DNA from 2 places in the Pseudobutyrivibrio sp. JW11 genome. Region 2 is predicted to be linked to the other one. Evidence: predicted binding sites of a transcription regulator. Region 2 holds the regulator's gene; the other holds the start of a gene.
What was found. Region 2 encodes HrcA, which represses chaperone genes, less so after heat shock. Its sites were predicted from a motif close to TGTTAGCACTCNNNNNNNNNGAGTGCTAACA; they were not measured.
Positions count from the first base shown of each region.

Region 1: a site for HrcA is predicted at 2,788-2,818, ahead of BM102_RS03725 (co-chaperone GroES). Genes of this name have one in related genera too.

Region 1 is NZ_FOWB01000002.1:305,846-312,510, reverse strand. It holds gene BM102_RS03745 (HAD hydrolase-like protein) at 1-130, shown strand, start outside; gene BM102_RS03740 (CPBP family intramembrane glutamic endopeptidase) at 117-758, shown strand; gene BM102_RS03735 (DUF308 domain-containing protein) at 800-1,537, shown strand; gene BM102_RS03730 (Mbeg1-like protein) at 1,546-2,694, shown strand; gene BM102_RS03725 (co-chaperone GroES) at 2,855-3,139, shown strand; gene groL (chaperonin GroEL) at 3,165-4,799, shown strand; gene BM102_RS03715 (DegV family protein) at 5,137-6,009, shown strand; gene BM102_RS03710 (adenylosuccinate synthase) at 6,036-6,665, shown strand, end outside.
Region 2 is NZ_FOWB01000006.1:27,941-34,605, reverse strand. It holds gene dnaJ (molecular chaperone DnaJ) at 1-378, opposite strand, end outside; gene dnaK (molecular chaperone DnaK) at 437-2,329, opposite strand; gene grpE (nucleotide exchange factor GrpE) at 2,353-2,958, opposite strand; gene hrcA (heat-inducible transcriptional repressor HrcA) at 3,004-4,059, opposite strand; gene lepA (translation elongation factor 4) at 4,308-6,113, shown strand; gene hemW (radical SAM family heme chaperone HemW) at 6,115-6,665, shown strand, end outside.

The DNA of each region.
Region 1 (6,665 bases), on a different contig from region 2:
AGCACAAAGAGGAATCGATTGCATTGGTGTTTCCTGGGGCTTTGGTTCAAAGTGGGATTTGGAAGATGCTGGAGCGGTGACTATTTTAGACTATCCAAATGAGGTGCTTGAATACATTGAATCAAATTAGACAGAATAGAATCATTCAAATTATATATCCATTGCTTGTTTATTTCTTTGTATATCAGCTGGGAGTTTCGTTGCTTCTTGATATCATAGGAGATAAATATGGCAAGCTTTCATGTCTGCTTATAGCAGGCATTGTTTGCATTGTGCCAATGTATATTATTTATTCAAATGTTCCAAAGCTTATTCCGGAGACTGTTAAAAACAAAAAGCAAGTCTTCGTATATGCGATATGGGTTGTGGCAACAGTAGCAGTGGCAGTTTTACTTAACGTAGTTCTGACCCATAGTGGTTTGGTTGAATCGTCGGCAGGCTTTGCCAGAGCCAATAGCATACTTACTGATGGCGATTTATTAATGAAGGTGTTATGCAACTGTTTAGTAATTCCGATATTGGAGGAATTATTAATGCGAGGGATTCTAACAGGCCAGCTATGCTTATGGTATGGCCCGGTTCCAGCGGTAGTGATTTCCTCAATTTGTTTTGGAATTCTACACAATAATATAGTACAATTCATATATGCAGTATTGATGGGAGCAGCCCTTGGATTTATGTATATTAAAAATAAACGTTTATCCATGTGCATTATTGCTCACTGTTTAATAAATCTTACTGCTATATTATTTGGTTAAATACTGATTATTATCACTTAATCAATACTAAGGAGGAGACTATGGCTCACACACAAGAAGAAATTAAGGACTCAAAGGCAGGCTTGATTGCCAATATTATCGGAGCGATTGCTTACCTGGCTGTTGGTATTTGTTTGCTCACACTTAATGTAGAGTTTATTTCAAAAGTGGTATATTCATTCTCTATTTTAGGTTTTGGTATTTTATTTATTTGTTTTGGAATGTACTACATGATTAAATATTTCTTTAATCATGAATTTACGAGAATCACTAGCTATGGTTTTACAATGGGTGTCATCCTTGTCGTAATAGGTGCAGTTTTTATCGTAAATGCGGATGTTGTTTCAGCATTTATTGATGCCCTTGTTTGTCTCATTGGCGTGGTCTTTGGTGCAATTATGCTTCAGCAGTCATTTGCATTGTTCCACATTCAAAGAGGCTCTTGGTTCTTAAGCTTGATTCTCGGAGCAGCTACAATTGCCGCAAGCATTTACCTGCTATTAACACCTATCAAGATTTTTGATGGAAATGTTTATGCATGCGCTTACTTAGTAGTGGTAGGATCATTTTCTCTATTTTCTTTGTTACTTATGGTGATTGGCCTTAGGGATCATAAAAAGGATTCTAATAGAAACTTTAATCGCAACATGGAGGATTCTCCAATCTCAGGCAAAAACAAAGTAGATGAATCTATCTTTGAAGAAGAGCCTGTTGTTGAGTTTACTGAAGAAACAAAGTCGCAGCCTGAGGCTGGCTCAGATGCTTTATTTGAGGAATAGTATGTTGTATGGCTAACATCTTTGATTATCTTGACTGGAGAGGGGATGTCCCTTTCGATATAGATCCGTTTAATGAGGTGGATGCACTGGCTCTTTGTGAGCTGGTGTATACACCTTTTGATGGTTTAGTGCCTGGTCCTGGCATTAAAGAAAAAATCTCAATAGAAGATCTCAACAAAAATTTTTTTGAAAAATTCACAGAAGAAGGTTTGATGGCAAGAACAGCTATGACTAAGCTTGCTCCCTTTATTATGCCTAAAATGGCTAATTCTAAAAGATTTGGTGGAATGAAGCTTGCAGGTTTTGTTAATGATGTTGATGCTAGGAAACAGACTCAGTTTGCTGTTTGCAGTTTTTATTTGCCTGATGGCACTATTTTTGTTGCTTTCAGAGGAACTGACGATACACTTGTTGGGTGGAAAGAAGATTTTAACATGTGCTTTTCTGAAGGCACTGGCGGTCAGCTTCAGGCGGCAGATTATCTCAATACCAATTTTGCAAGGACAATGAAAAAGCTTCGAATTGGTGGCCATTCAAAGGGCGGTAATTTTGCTGTTTATGGAAGCACATTCTGCAGGGGCCATATACAGGATAGTATCTTAGAAGTGTATAATTTTGATGGACCTGGATTTATTCCGGAAGTCCTCAAAAAGCCTGCTTATAAAGCTATGATTAATAGAGTTCATAAGTTTATTCCGGAAGAATCTATTATTGGAATGCTTATGTATACAGAGGCTAAGATGCAGGTTGTTGTCAGTGATGCAAAGGGGATTAACCAGCATGACCCATTGAGCTGGCAGATAAAACGCAATAAATTTGAACAGGTAGATGCAGTTGCCTCGTCTTCAGTTTTAATTGATGAAGTCATCAAGAAATGGGCTGTTCAGTTTGATTATGAGACCAGGGCGGCATTTGGTGATGTTTTCTTTTCATCGCTTATTAGCTCGTCAGGGGCTACAAGGCTTTCGCAGATTACATCTAGTAAAGTCAGGTCTATTGCGTCGCTAACAAAAGAGATACAAACTCTTGATCCGAAGAATCAGGCTTTGATTTTGGATGTATTTGGCAAACTTGTGGCTGCAGGTGGCGATAGTCTTAAGCATTCTCTGCTTTCTAAGCTACCTAAAAGTTTAATAATGAGAAAAAACGAGAAATAAAGAGAAAATAAGAGCTTTTTATAGGATTCTTTCGAAAACTACTAACCATAATTGCTTGCAACTGATTCGAGAGAATCCTATTATACTCTTTGTAGTTAGCACTCGACTGAATGGAGTGCTAATAAATGAATCTGATACTTAAATTAGGAGGTAATATAAAATGAAATTAGTTCCATTAACAGATCGCGTTGTATTAAAGCAGTGCGAAGCAGAAGAGACTACAAAGTCTGGTATTATTCTTGCATCTGCAGCACAGGAGAAGCCACAGGAAGCTATGGTTATAGCTGTTGGCCCTGGCGGAATTGTTGACGGTAAGGAAATCACAATGCAGGTTAAGGAAGGTCAGAAGGTTATATATTCAAAGTACGCTGGTACAGAAGTTAAGCTTGAAGGCGAGGAGTACATTATCGTTCGTCAGAATGATATTCTTGCAGTTGTAGAATAATATTTAGGAAAAGAGGTAGATTATTATGGCAAAAGAAATTAAGTATGGCGCTGAAGCAAGACAGGCTCTTGAGGCAGGCGTAGATAAATTAGCAAATACAGTTAGAGTTACTATTGGACCTAAGGGACGTAACGTTGTTCTTGCAAAGTCTTACGGTGCTCCACTTATCACTAACGATGGTGTTACAATCGCTAAGGATGTTGAGCTTGAGGATGCATTCGAAAACATGGGTGCTCAGCTCGTAAAGGAAGTTGCTACAAAGACAAACGATGTAGCAGGTGATGGTACTACAACAGCTACAGTTTTAGCACAGGCTATGGTAAAGGAAGGTATGAAGAACCTTGCTGCTGGTGCAAACCCAATCGTTCTTAGAAAGGGTATGAAGAAGGCTACAGATTGTGCTGTTAAGGCTATTCTTGAAATGTCTAAGGCTGTAGATGGCAAGGAGCAGATCGCTCGTGTTGCTGCAATTTCAGCTGGTGATGATGAAGTAGGTCAGATGGTAGCTGATGCTATGGAAAAGGTTTCTAACGATGGTGTTATCACAATCGAGGAATCAAAGACAATGCAGACAGAGCTTGACCTTGTAGAAGGTATGCAGTTTGACAGAGGTTACATATCTGCTTACATGTGCACAGACATGGACAAGATGGAAGCAAACCTTGATGATCCATATATTCTTATTACAGACAAGAAGATTTCTAACATTCAGGAACTCCTTCCACTTCTTGAGCAGGTTGTCCAGTCAGGTGCTAGACTTCTTATCATTGCTGAGGATATCGAGGGCGAGGCTCTTACAACTCTTATTCTTAACAAGCTTCGTGGAACATTCAACGTTGTTGCTGTTAAGGCTCCAGGATATGGTGACAGACGTAAGGAAATGCTTCAGGATATCGCAATCCTTACAGGTGGCCAGGTAATTTCTGAGGAAGTTGGTCTTGAGCTTAAGGATGCAACTCTTGAGCAGCTTGGTCGTGCTAAGTCTGTAAAGGTTAACAAGGAGAACACAGTTATCGTTGATGGTCTTGGTGATAAGGCTGCAATCGAGGCTCGTGTTTCTCAGATTCGTGGACAGATTGATGAGACAACATCAGAGTTCGATAAAGAAAAGCTTCAGGAAAGACTTGCTAAGCTTGCAGGTGGTGTTGCAGTTATCCGTGTAGGTGCTGCTACAGAAACAGAAATGAAGGAAGCTAAGCTTCGCATGGAAGATGCTCTTAATGCTACACGTGCTGCTGTAGAGGAAGGTATCATCCAGGGTGGTGGATCTGCTTACATCCACGTTCAGAAGGAAGTTGCAGCTCTTGCTGATACACTTTCTGGCGATGAGAAGACAGGTGCAAACGTTATCGTTAAGGCTCTTGAAGCTCCATTATTCTACATTGCTGCAAATGCAGGTCTTGAGGGATCTGTTATTATCAACAAGGTACGTGAGTCAGAAGTTGGTATTGGTTTCGATGCTTACAACGAAGAGTATGTAAACATGGTTAAGGCTGGTATTCTTGATCCTGTAAAGGTTACAAGAACAGCTCTCTTGAATGCTGCTTCTGTTGCTGCAACACTTCTTACAACAGAGTCTGTTGTTGCAGATATTAAAGATCCTGCTGCTGATGCTGCAGCTGCCGCTGCTGCAGGTGCTGGCATGGGTGGAATGTACTAAAATAAAGATACTATTCTCAAGGAATAAATAATATAAGAGTGACTCCTGTCAAATTTATTTGTAAAGGAGTCACTCTTTATTATTTATTAACTTGAAGAAGTGGCTAAACTATTATGAATAATTTTAGGAGCTTGCTCCGAGAAAGAATCCCGAAGGGATTCAATTATGAATAATTGTTTAGTCATGAGAATAGTATCAGTATTCAAAATGCGAATACATGTGAAGATAGCCAGGAATGTCTATTTTATTTAATAATACTTGTTTAATTTATTTATTTCTTATGGTATTATAAGTCTCGGTGTTTTTGTTTAACACAGAGTATTTTTTGAGGTGATTTATGAGCAAAGTTGCAATTCTTACAGATAGCAATAGTGGCATTACACAGGCACAGGCCAAGGACTATGGAGTTTTTGTTATACCTATGCCTTTTTATATTGATGGTGAGTTATATTATGAGGATATCGATTTAACTCAGGAACAGTTCTATGAGAAGCTTACACAGGGCGGCGAGATTACTACTTCAATGCCTATCACAGGAAATCTTATGGATACATGGGATAAGCTTCTTAAAGAGTATGATGAAATAGTTTATATTCCTATGTCTAGTGGTTTATCTTCATCTTGCGCTACAGCAAAGATGCTGGCAGAGGATTACGATGGCAAGGTTGTAGTTGTAGATAACCAGCGTATCTCAGTTACACAGAAGCTCTCAGCACTTGAGGCTAAAAAGCTTGCCGATATGGGAAAGAGTGCACAGGAAATCTGTGATGCTCTTATGGAAATAAAGTCTTTATCTACTATCTACATTACTGTAGATACACTAGAATACCTTAAAAAGGGCGGAAGACTTACTCCAGCAGTTGCTGCAATCGGTTCACTGTTAAAGATTAAGCCTGTACTTTCAATCTACGGAGAGAAGCTTGATAAGTATTCAATGGCTCGTACAGTTAAGGCTGCAAAGCAGACTATGATTGAAGCATTAAAAAAGGATATGCAAAATGTCCTTCATACAGACAATCTTGATGATGTTGTGATTTCTATAGCTCACACACAGAATCAGGAAGCCGCAGAAAAATTTAAAGAAGAATTAGAAGCTGAATTCCCAGGCAAAGAAATCTGGATAGATCCGTTATCACTTTCAGTTTCATGTCACATTGGACCAGGCGCACTTGCTTGTACAGTGACTAAGAAATTGATTGATATAAATTAATTTAATTGTAATTTAGGAGGATTGTTATGGTTAAAGCAGTTGTAGGTGCCAATTGGGGCGATGAAGGCAAAGGAAAGATTACAGACATGATGGCAGCGAATGCTGATATCATTGTTCGTTTTCAGGGTGGTGCAAATGCAGGACACACTATCGTAAACAACTATGGTAAGTTCGCGCTTCACACATTACCTTCAGGTGTATTCTATAATCACACCACTAGCATCATTGGAAATGGCGTCGCATTGAATATTCCTATCCTTATCAAAGAGATTAACTCTATTGTAGAGAAAGGAGTACCAGCACCTCGCATTCTTGTGTCTGATAGAGCACAGATTGTTATGCCATATCACATCCTTTTTGATCAATACGAGGAAGAACGTCTTGGAAAGGCTTCTTTCGGTTCAACAAAGAGCGGTATAGCTCCTTTCTACTCAGATAAATACGCAAAAATCGGTTATCAGGTTCAGGAGCTTTTTGATGATGAGCTTTTGAAGGAAAAGGTTGTTCGTACATGTGATCAGAAGAATGTTCTTCTTGAGCATTTATATCACAAGCCACTCCTTAATCCAGAGGAGCTCCTTGAGACATTACACGAATACCGCGATATGATTGCTCCTTATGTTTGCGATACATCAGCATTCCTTTGGAACGCACTT
Region 2 (6,665 bases):
CACTGCTGCTCTAAGGTTTGCACCACGCATTGGACCATTTGAAGCACGGCCACCGCCGCCTCCAAAGAAGCTTCCAAAGATGTCGCCAAAGATATCGCCGAAGTCCATACCAGAGAAATCAAAGCCACCAGCTCCGCCACCGCCGTTTTCGAATGCTGCGTGACCAAACTGATCATACTGACGTCTCTTGTCTGCATCAGAAAGAACAGCATATGCTTCAGAAGCTTCTTTGAATTTCTTCTCAGCTTCTGCATCACCTGGATTCATATCAGGGTGGTACTTCTTAGCAAGCTTTCTATATGCACTTTTGATCTCACTATCTGAGGCTGTCTTAGAAACTCCAAGCACCTCATAGTAATCACGTTTTTGTTCTGCCATTTTTATCAATCCTTTATTACACTATAAGCTCCCCCGAAGGGGAGCTATTATTTATTATTTAGACTTCTTTGAAATCAGCATCAACAACATCGTCGTTTGCTGGACCTGACTGTGCACCTGCACCAGCGCCTGCGCCTGTGAACTGGCTCATATCTGGGCCTGCACCAGCTGCTCCCTGAGCTGCCTGTGACTGCTCATACATCTTTGCAAATACCTTCTGAGCTGACTCTGTAAGCTTCTCCTGAGCTGCCTTAAGCTCACCAATCTGTGAATCGCTCATCTCCTCTGGAGTCTGGTACTGATCAAGAAGCTTCTGAGCTGCTTCGATGTCAGCCTCAACTGCTGCCTTGTCAGCTGCATCAATCTTATCGCCTACTTCATCAAGAGCCTTCTTTGTCTGGAATACAAAGCTCTCAACATCGTTTCTTGTATCAACAGCTTCCTTACGCTTCTTATCCTGAGCCTCATACTCCTGAGCCTCTTTAACTGCCTTATCGATATCCTCATCAGACATGTTAGAACCAGCTGTAATTGTGATGTGCTGCTCCTTGCCTGTTCCAAGATCCTTAGCAGAAACGTTTACAATACCGTTTGCATCAATATCGAATGTAACCTCAATCTGTGGTACACCTCTCATTGCTGGTGGGATACCATCAAGTCTGAACTGTCCAAGTGACTTGTTATCCTTAGCGAACTGACGCTCACCCTGTACAACGTTGATATCAACTGCTGTCTGGTTATCAGCTGCTGTAGAGAAGATCTGGCTCTTCTTTGTAGGGATTGTTGTGTTTCTCTCGATAAGTCTTGTAGCAATACCACCCATTGTCTCGATTGAAAGTGAAAGTGGTGTTACATCAAGAAGAAGGATATCGCCTGCACCGGCATCACCAGCGAGCTTACCACCCTGGATTGAAGCACCGATAGCTACACACTCATCTGGGTTAAGAGTCTTACTTGGCTCGTGACCTGTAAGAGCCTTTACCTTATCCTGAACTGCTGGGATTCTTGTAGAACCACCAACAAGAAGTACCTTTGAAAGGTCTGAAGCGTTAAGACCAGCATCCTTAAGTGCCTGGTTAACAGGACCTGCTGTAGCTTCTACTAAATCATGTGTTAACTCATCAAACTTAGCACGTGTAAGGTTCATATCAAAGTGCTTTGGACCTTCTGCTGTAGCTGTGATGAATGGAAGGTTGATGTTTGTAGTTGTAGCAGATGAAAGCTCTTTCTTAGCCTTCTCAGCTGCTTCCTTAAGTCTCTGAAGTGCCATCTTATCTGTTGAAAGATCTACACCCTCAGCTGCCTTAAACTCTGCAAGCATCCAATCTGTAATCTTCTGATCGAAATCATCACCACCAAGTCTGTTGTTACCAGCTGTAGCAAGAACTTCGATAACGCCATCACCGATTTCAATGATAGATACATCAAATGTACCACCACCAAGATCGTATACCATAATCTTCTGCTCCTGCTCGTTATCAAGACCATAAGCAAGTGCAGCTGCTGTAGGCTCGTTGATGATACGCTTTACATCAAGACCTGCAATCTTACCAGCATCCTTTGTAGCCTGACGCTGAGCATCGTTGAAGTAAGCTGGAACTGTGATAACTGCCTCTGAAACTGTCTCACCAAGGTAGTTCTCAGCATCACTCTTAAGCTTCTGAAGAATCATAGCTGAAATCTGCTGTGGAGAGTACTTCTTATCGTCGATGATACGACCATTGTCTGTACCCATATCTCTCTTAATTGAAGAGATTGTCTTTTCTGCATTTGTAACAGCCTGACGCTTTGCTGGCTCACCAACAAGTCTCTCACCTGTCTTTGTAAATGCTACGATAGATGGTGTTGTTCTAGCACCTTCTGTATTTGCGATAACGGTAGGCTTTCCACCTTCCATAACAGCAACACAGCTGTTAGTTGTTCCTAAATCGATACCAATAATCTTTCCCATTTTTATTTCCTCCTATATATTACTTAGTTAGCAACCTTAACCATTGAATGACGAACTACTGAATCGTTGTACATGTAGCCCTTCTGGAATTCTTCTACGACGATGTTCTCGCCAACTTCCTCATCCTCAACATGCATTACTGCATTGTGGAAATCAGGATTGAATTCCTTTCCTACAGCCTCGATAGGCTTAACACCTGCTTCCTCGAGAGTTGTAAGTAACTGCTTGTATATCATGAGCATTCCATCAGCAAATGGATCCGCTCCCTCCTCAACTGTAGCAAGACCTCTTTCGAAGTTATCAACTACAGGAAGAACCTTTTCAATGATGGCCTTTGCGCCATTTCCAAACATCTGAGCCTTTTCCTGCTCTGTACGACGACGGAAGTTTTCGAATTCTGCCATCTGACGAGTAACTCTATCAGTAAGCTGCTCTATCTGCTCATCACGCTTATCTTTTTTCTTTTCTTTTTTCTTGAATGGCTTCTTGCCATCCTTTTCCTCTTTTGAAGATTCTTCTGAAGTTTTTTCCTCAGAAGCTTCTGTCACATCAGCTTCGGCTTCTTCAGCCATCGCTTCCGCATTTTCCATAGCTTCTTTAACTGCTTCTTCAGTAGAGAACTCTTCCATTTTTTCTTTATTCTCTGCCACGAATTTACATCTCCTTAATTTCTTTTATCCTTTATTTCTGTCAGCTTCCTGTTTCAGTAATTTATCTAGCTGACCTTTAAGACTTTTTATATTGTCAACAACATTTTCGTAGTCCATACGCTTTGGACCAACGATACCAATTGTACCTTTGACTCCATCGCCAAGCTCATATGTTGCTGTAACAATCGAACAATCCTTCATTGTTGATATTGGAGATTCGTCTCCGATATATACCTGAATTCCTGTGCTCTCATTTTCACTTGAGCTATCATTAAGAAGCTCTATAAGTGATTGTTTTTCTTCGAATGTATCTAATAATTCAGAAGCCTTCTTTGAATCTGCAAGCTCTGGATACTTGAAGATGTTGGTAGCACCTGAAGTATAAACCTGTAAATCATCGCCTTCAGTGATTGTCTCTGCTACGGTATCGAGTACCTGCTCTACAATCTCATCATGGATACCTGCCTGCTCCTTTAATCTGGATATAACTGCCAGATTAATCTGGTCAACTGTCAGGCCGTTAAGATTTGTGTTAAGAAGCATGTTAAGCTTTAACATTGTTTCATTATCAAGTGGCTTATCCACATTAATGATTTTGTTCTTAACGATGTTGCCATCCATGACAACTACTGAAAGTACCTGGTGTTCATCAACAGCTGAAAGCTGAACGAACTTTAATCTATTTGAAACAACTGAAGGAGCTGAAACTAATGTGGCATACTGGGTATTGTTTGCAAGTGTTTTTGCTACATTCTTGAGAAGGCTTTCCATCTTTTCTGTCTTCTCAATCATCCATTCCTGCATGTCAGCAACTTCTTTGTCCTTCTCAGCTATCAGGTTGTTTACGTAGAATCTGTAACCTTTATCTGAAGGAATACGACCTGCCGATGTATGCGGCTGAACTATATAGCCTAAATCCTCAAGATCTGACATCTCGTTTCGGATGGTAGCTGAACTAAGATTCAAATCAGTGTATTTTGATATTGTTCTTGAACCAACTGGCTCACCAGTTTCAAGGTAATTCTTAATGATTGCATTTAAGATTTTAACTTTTCTCTCATCTAGTTCGATATCAGCCATACATTCACCTCACTCCCACTCAGTTTTATGTTGTTAGCACTCATCTAATTGGAGTGCTAATCATTTTCTGATGTTAATTTACACCTAGGGTCCCCTTTTGTCAACCGCCTTAAGATATTTTTTATACTTTCTTTATTAATGTTATATAATTGTTATTTTTCCTAAGCTTTGGTAATATATGAGGGCAATCATTTTTGTAAATATCATCGTTTTTTGCAAAAATAATTACATTAATATAGAGGTGTTTTATGGATCAAAGTAAAATCAGAAATTTTTGCATTGTTGCACATATCGATCACGGCAAATCAACCCTTGCCGATCGTATCATACAGATGACTGGCACTCTTACTGAGCGTGAAATGCAAGCCCAGGTCCTTGATAACATGGATTTGGAGCGTGAGCGTGGAATCACAATCAAATCACAGGCTGTAAGAATCATTTATAAAGCCGATGATGGAAATGAATACATTTTCAATCTTATTGATACACCAGGTCACGTGGATTTTAATTACGAAGTTTCTCGTTCTCTCGCTGCTTGCGATGGCGCGATTCTCGTTGTTGATGCAGCTCAAGGTATCGAAGCGCAGACTCTTGCCAATGTTTACCTTGCACTTGATCACGATTTGGATGTTATTCCTGTCATCAACAAAATCGATTTGCCATCTGCAGATCCTGAACGAGTAATCGAAGAAATTGAAGATGTCATTGGTCTTGAGGCACAGGATGCTCCACAGATTTCTGCCAAGACTGGTCTTAATATACATGACGTTCTTGAAGCAATAGTTAATCAATTGCCACCACCATCAGGGGATGTTAACGCGCCTCTTCAGGCACTGATTTTCGATTCACTCTATGACCCTTACAAGGGCGTTATCGTATTTTGTCGAGTAAAAGAAGGCACATTAAAGGTTGGCGACAGCGTCAAAATGATGGCTACTGGTGCAGAATTTGATGTTGTAGAAGTAGGCTACTTCGGTGCCGGTCAGTTCATTCCTTGTGATGAACTCCCAGCTGGAATGGTAGGTTATATGACTGCTTCCATCAAAAACGTTCGCGACACTCGTGTTGGTGATACAATCACTCACGCTGATGCTCCTGCTACCGAGCCACTTCCAGGATACAAAAAAGTTAATCCTATGGTTTACTGTGGTCTTTATCCTGCAGATGGCGCTAAGTATCCAGATCTTCGTGATGCACTTGAAAAGCTTCAGCTTAATGATGCAGCTTTGCAGTTCGAGCCAGAGACATCAGTTGCACTTGGTTTTGGATTCCGTTGTGGTTTCCTTGGACTTCTTCATTTGGAAATCATCCAGGAGCGTCTCGAGCGAGAATATAATCTAGACCTTGTTACTACTGCTCCAGGCGTAGTTTACAGAGTTTACAAAACAGATGGCACAATGATAGAGCTTACAAACCCAAGTAATCTCCCTGATCCTAGTGAGATTGAATACATGGAAGAGCCAATCGTTGAGGCTGAAATCATGGTTACCAGCGAATACATTGGTGCAATCATGGACCTTTGCCAGGAGCGCCGAGGCCAGTATATTTCAATGGAATACATGGAAGAAACCAGAGCGCTTATCAAGTACACTCTTCCACTCAATGAAATTATCTATGATTTCTTTGATGCTCTAAAGAGTCGTTCTAGAGGATACGCTTCATTTGACTATGAAATGAAGGGATACATGAAGTCTGACTTGGTTAAGCTTGATATCCTTATTAATAAAGAAGAAGTTGATGCACTTTCATTCATCGTCTTCTCTGGTACTGCTTACGAGCGTGGACGTAAAATGTGCGAAAAGCTTAAAGAAGAGATTCCACGTCACCTTTTCGAAATTCCTATCCAGGCTGCAGTTGGTTCAAAGGTTATTGCCAGGGAAACTGTTAAGGCTATGCGTAAGGACGTTTTAGCAAAATGCTACGGTGGTGATATTTCACGTAAGAAAAAGCTTCTTGAAAAGCAAAAGGAAGGTAAAAAACGAATGCGTCAGGTTGGCAATGTAGAAATTCCGCAGGAAGCCTTCATGAGTGTTCTTAAATTGGACGAGGATTAAAATGACTCCTATCGAACTATATATTCATATACCATTCTGTGTAAAAAAATGTTTATATTGCGACTTCCTTTCAGGAGTGTTTGATGAAAAAATGCAGCGGCGTTATGTCGCTGCTTTGTGCACTGAAATAAAATATATGGCAAGCCAGGTCCACGGTGTTGAAGTGGCTACAATTTACGTTGGCGGTGGCACCCCATCTTGGCTATCTGAGGATTTGATGGATTTAATTATTACCACCGTCAAATCATCCTTTAGAGTCAATCCATTGGCCGAGATATCTGTTGAATGTAACCCGGGAACATTATCAGCTGAAAAGCTCAATGTATACCGTAGCGTCGGAATCAACAGACTCTCCATTGGTCTGCAGTCAGCAAATGACGATGAATTAAAGGAGCTTGGTCGAATCCACGACTACAATCGTTTCCTTCACACTTTTGATTTAGTTCGAAAGGCAGGCTTTGATAATGTAAATGTGGATATCATGACAGGATTACCTCATCAAACAGTGGAAAAGCTTGAACGCACCCTAAACGCAGTCACTATGCTTCGACC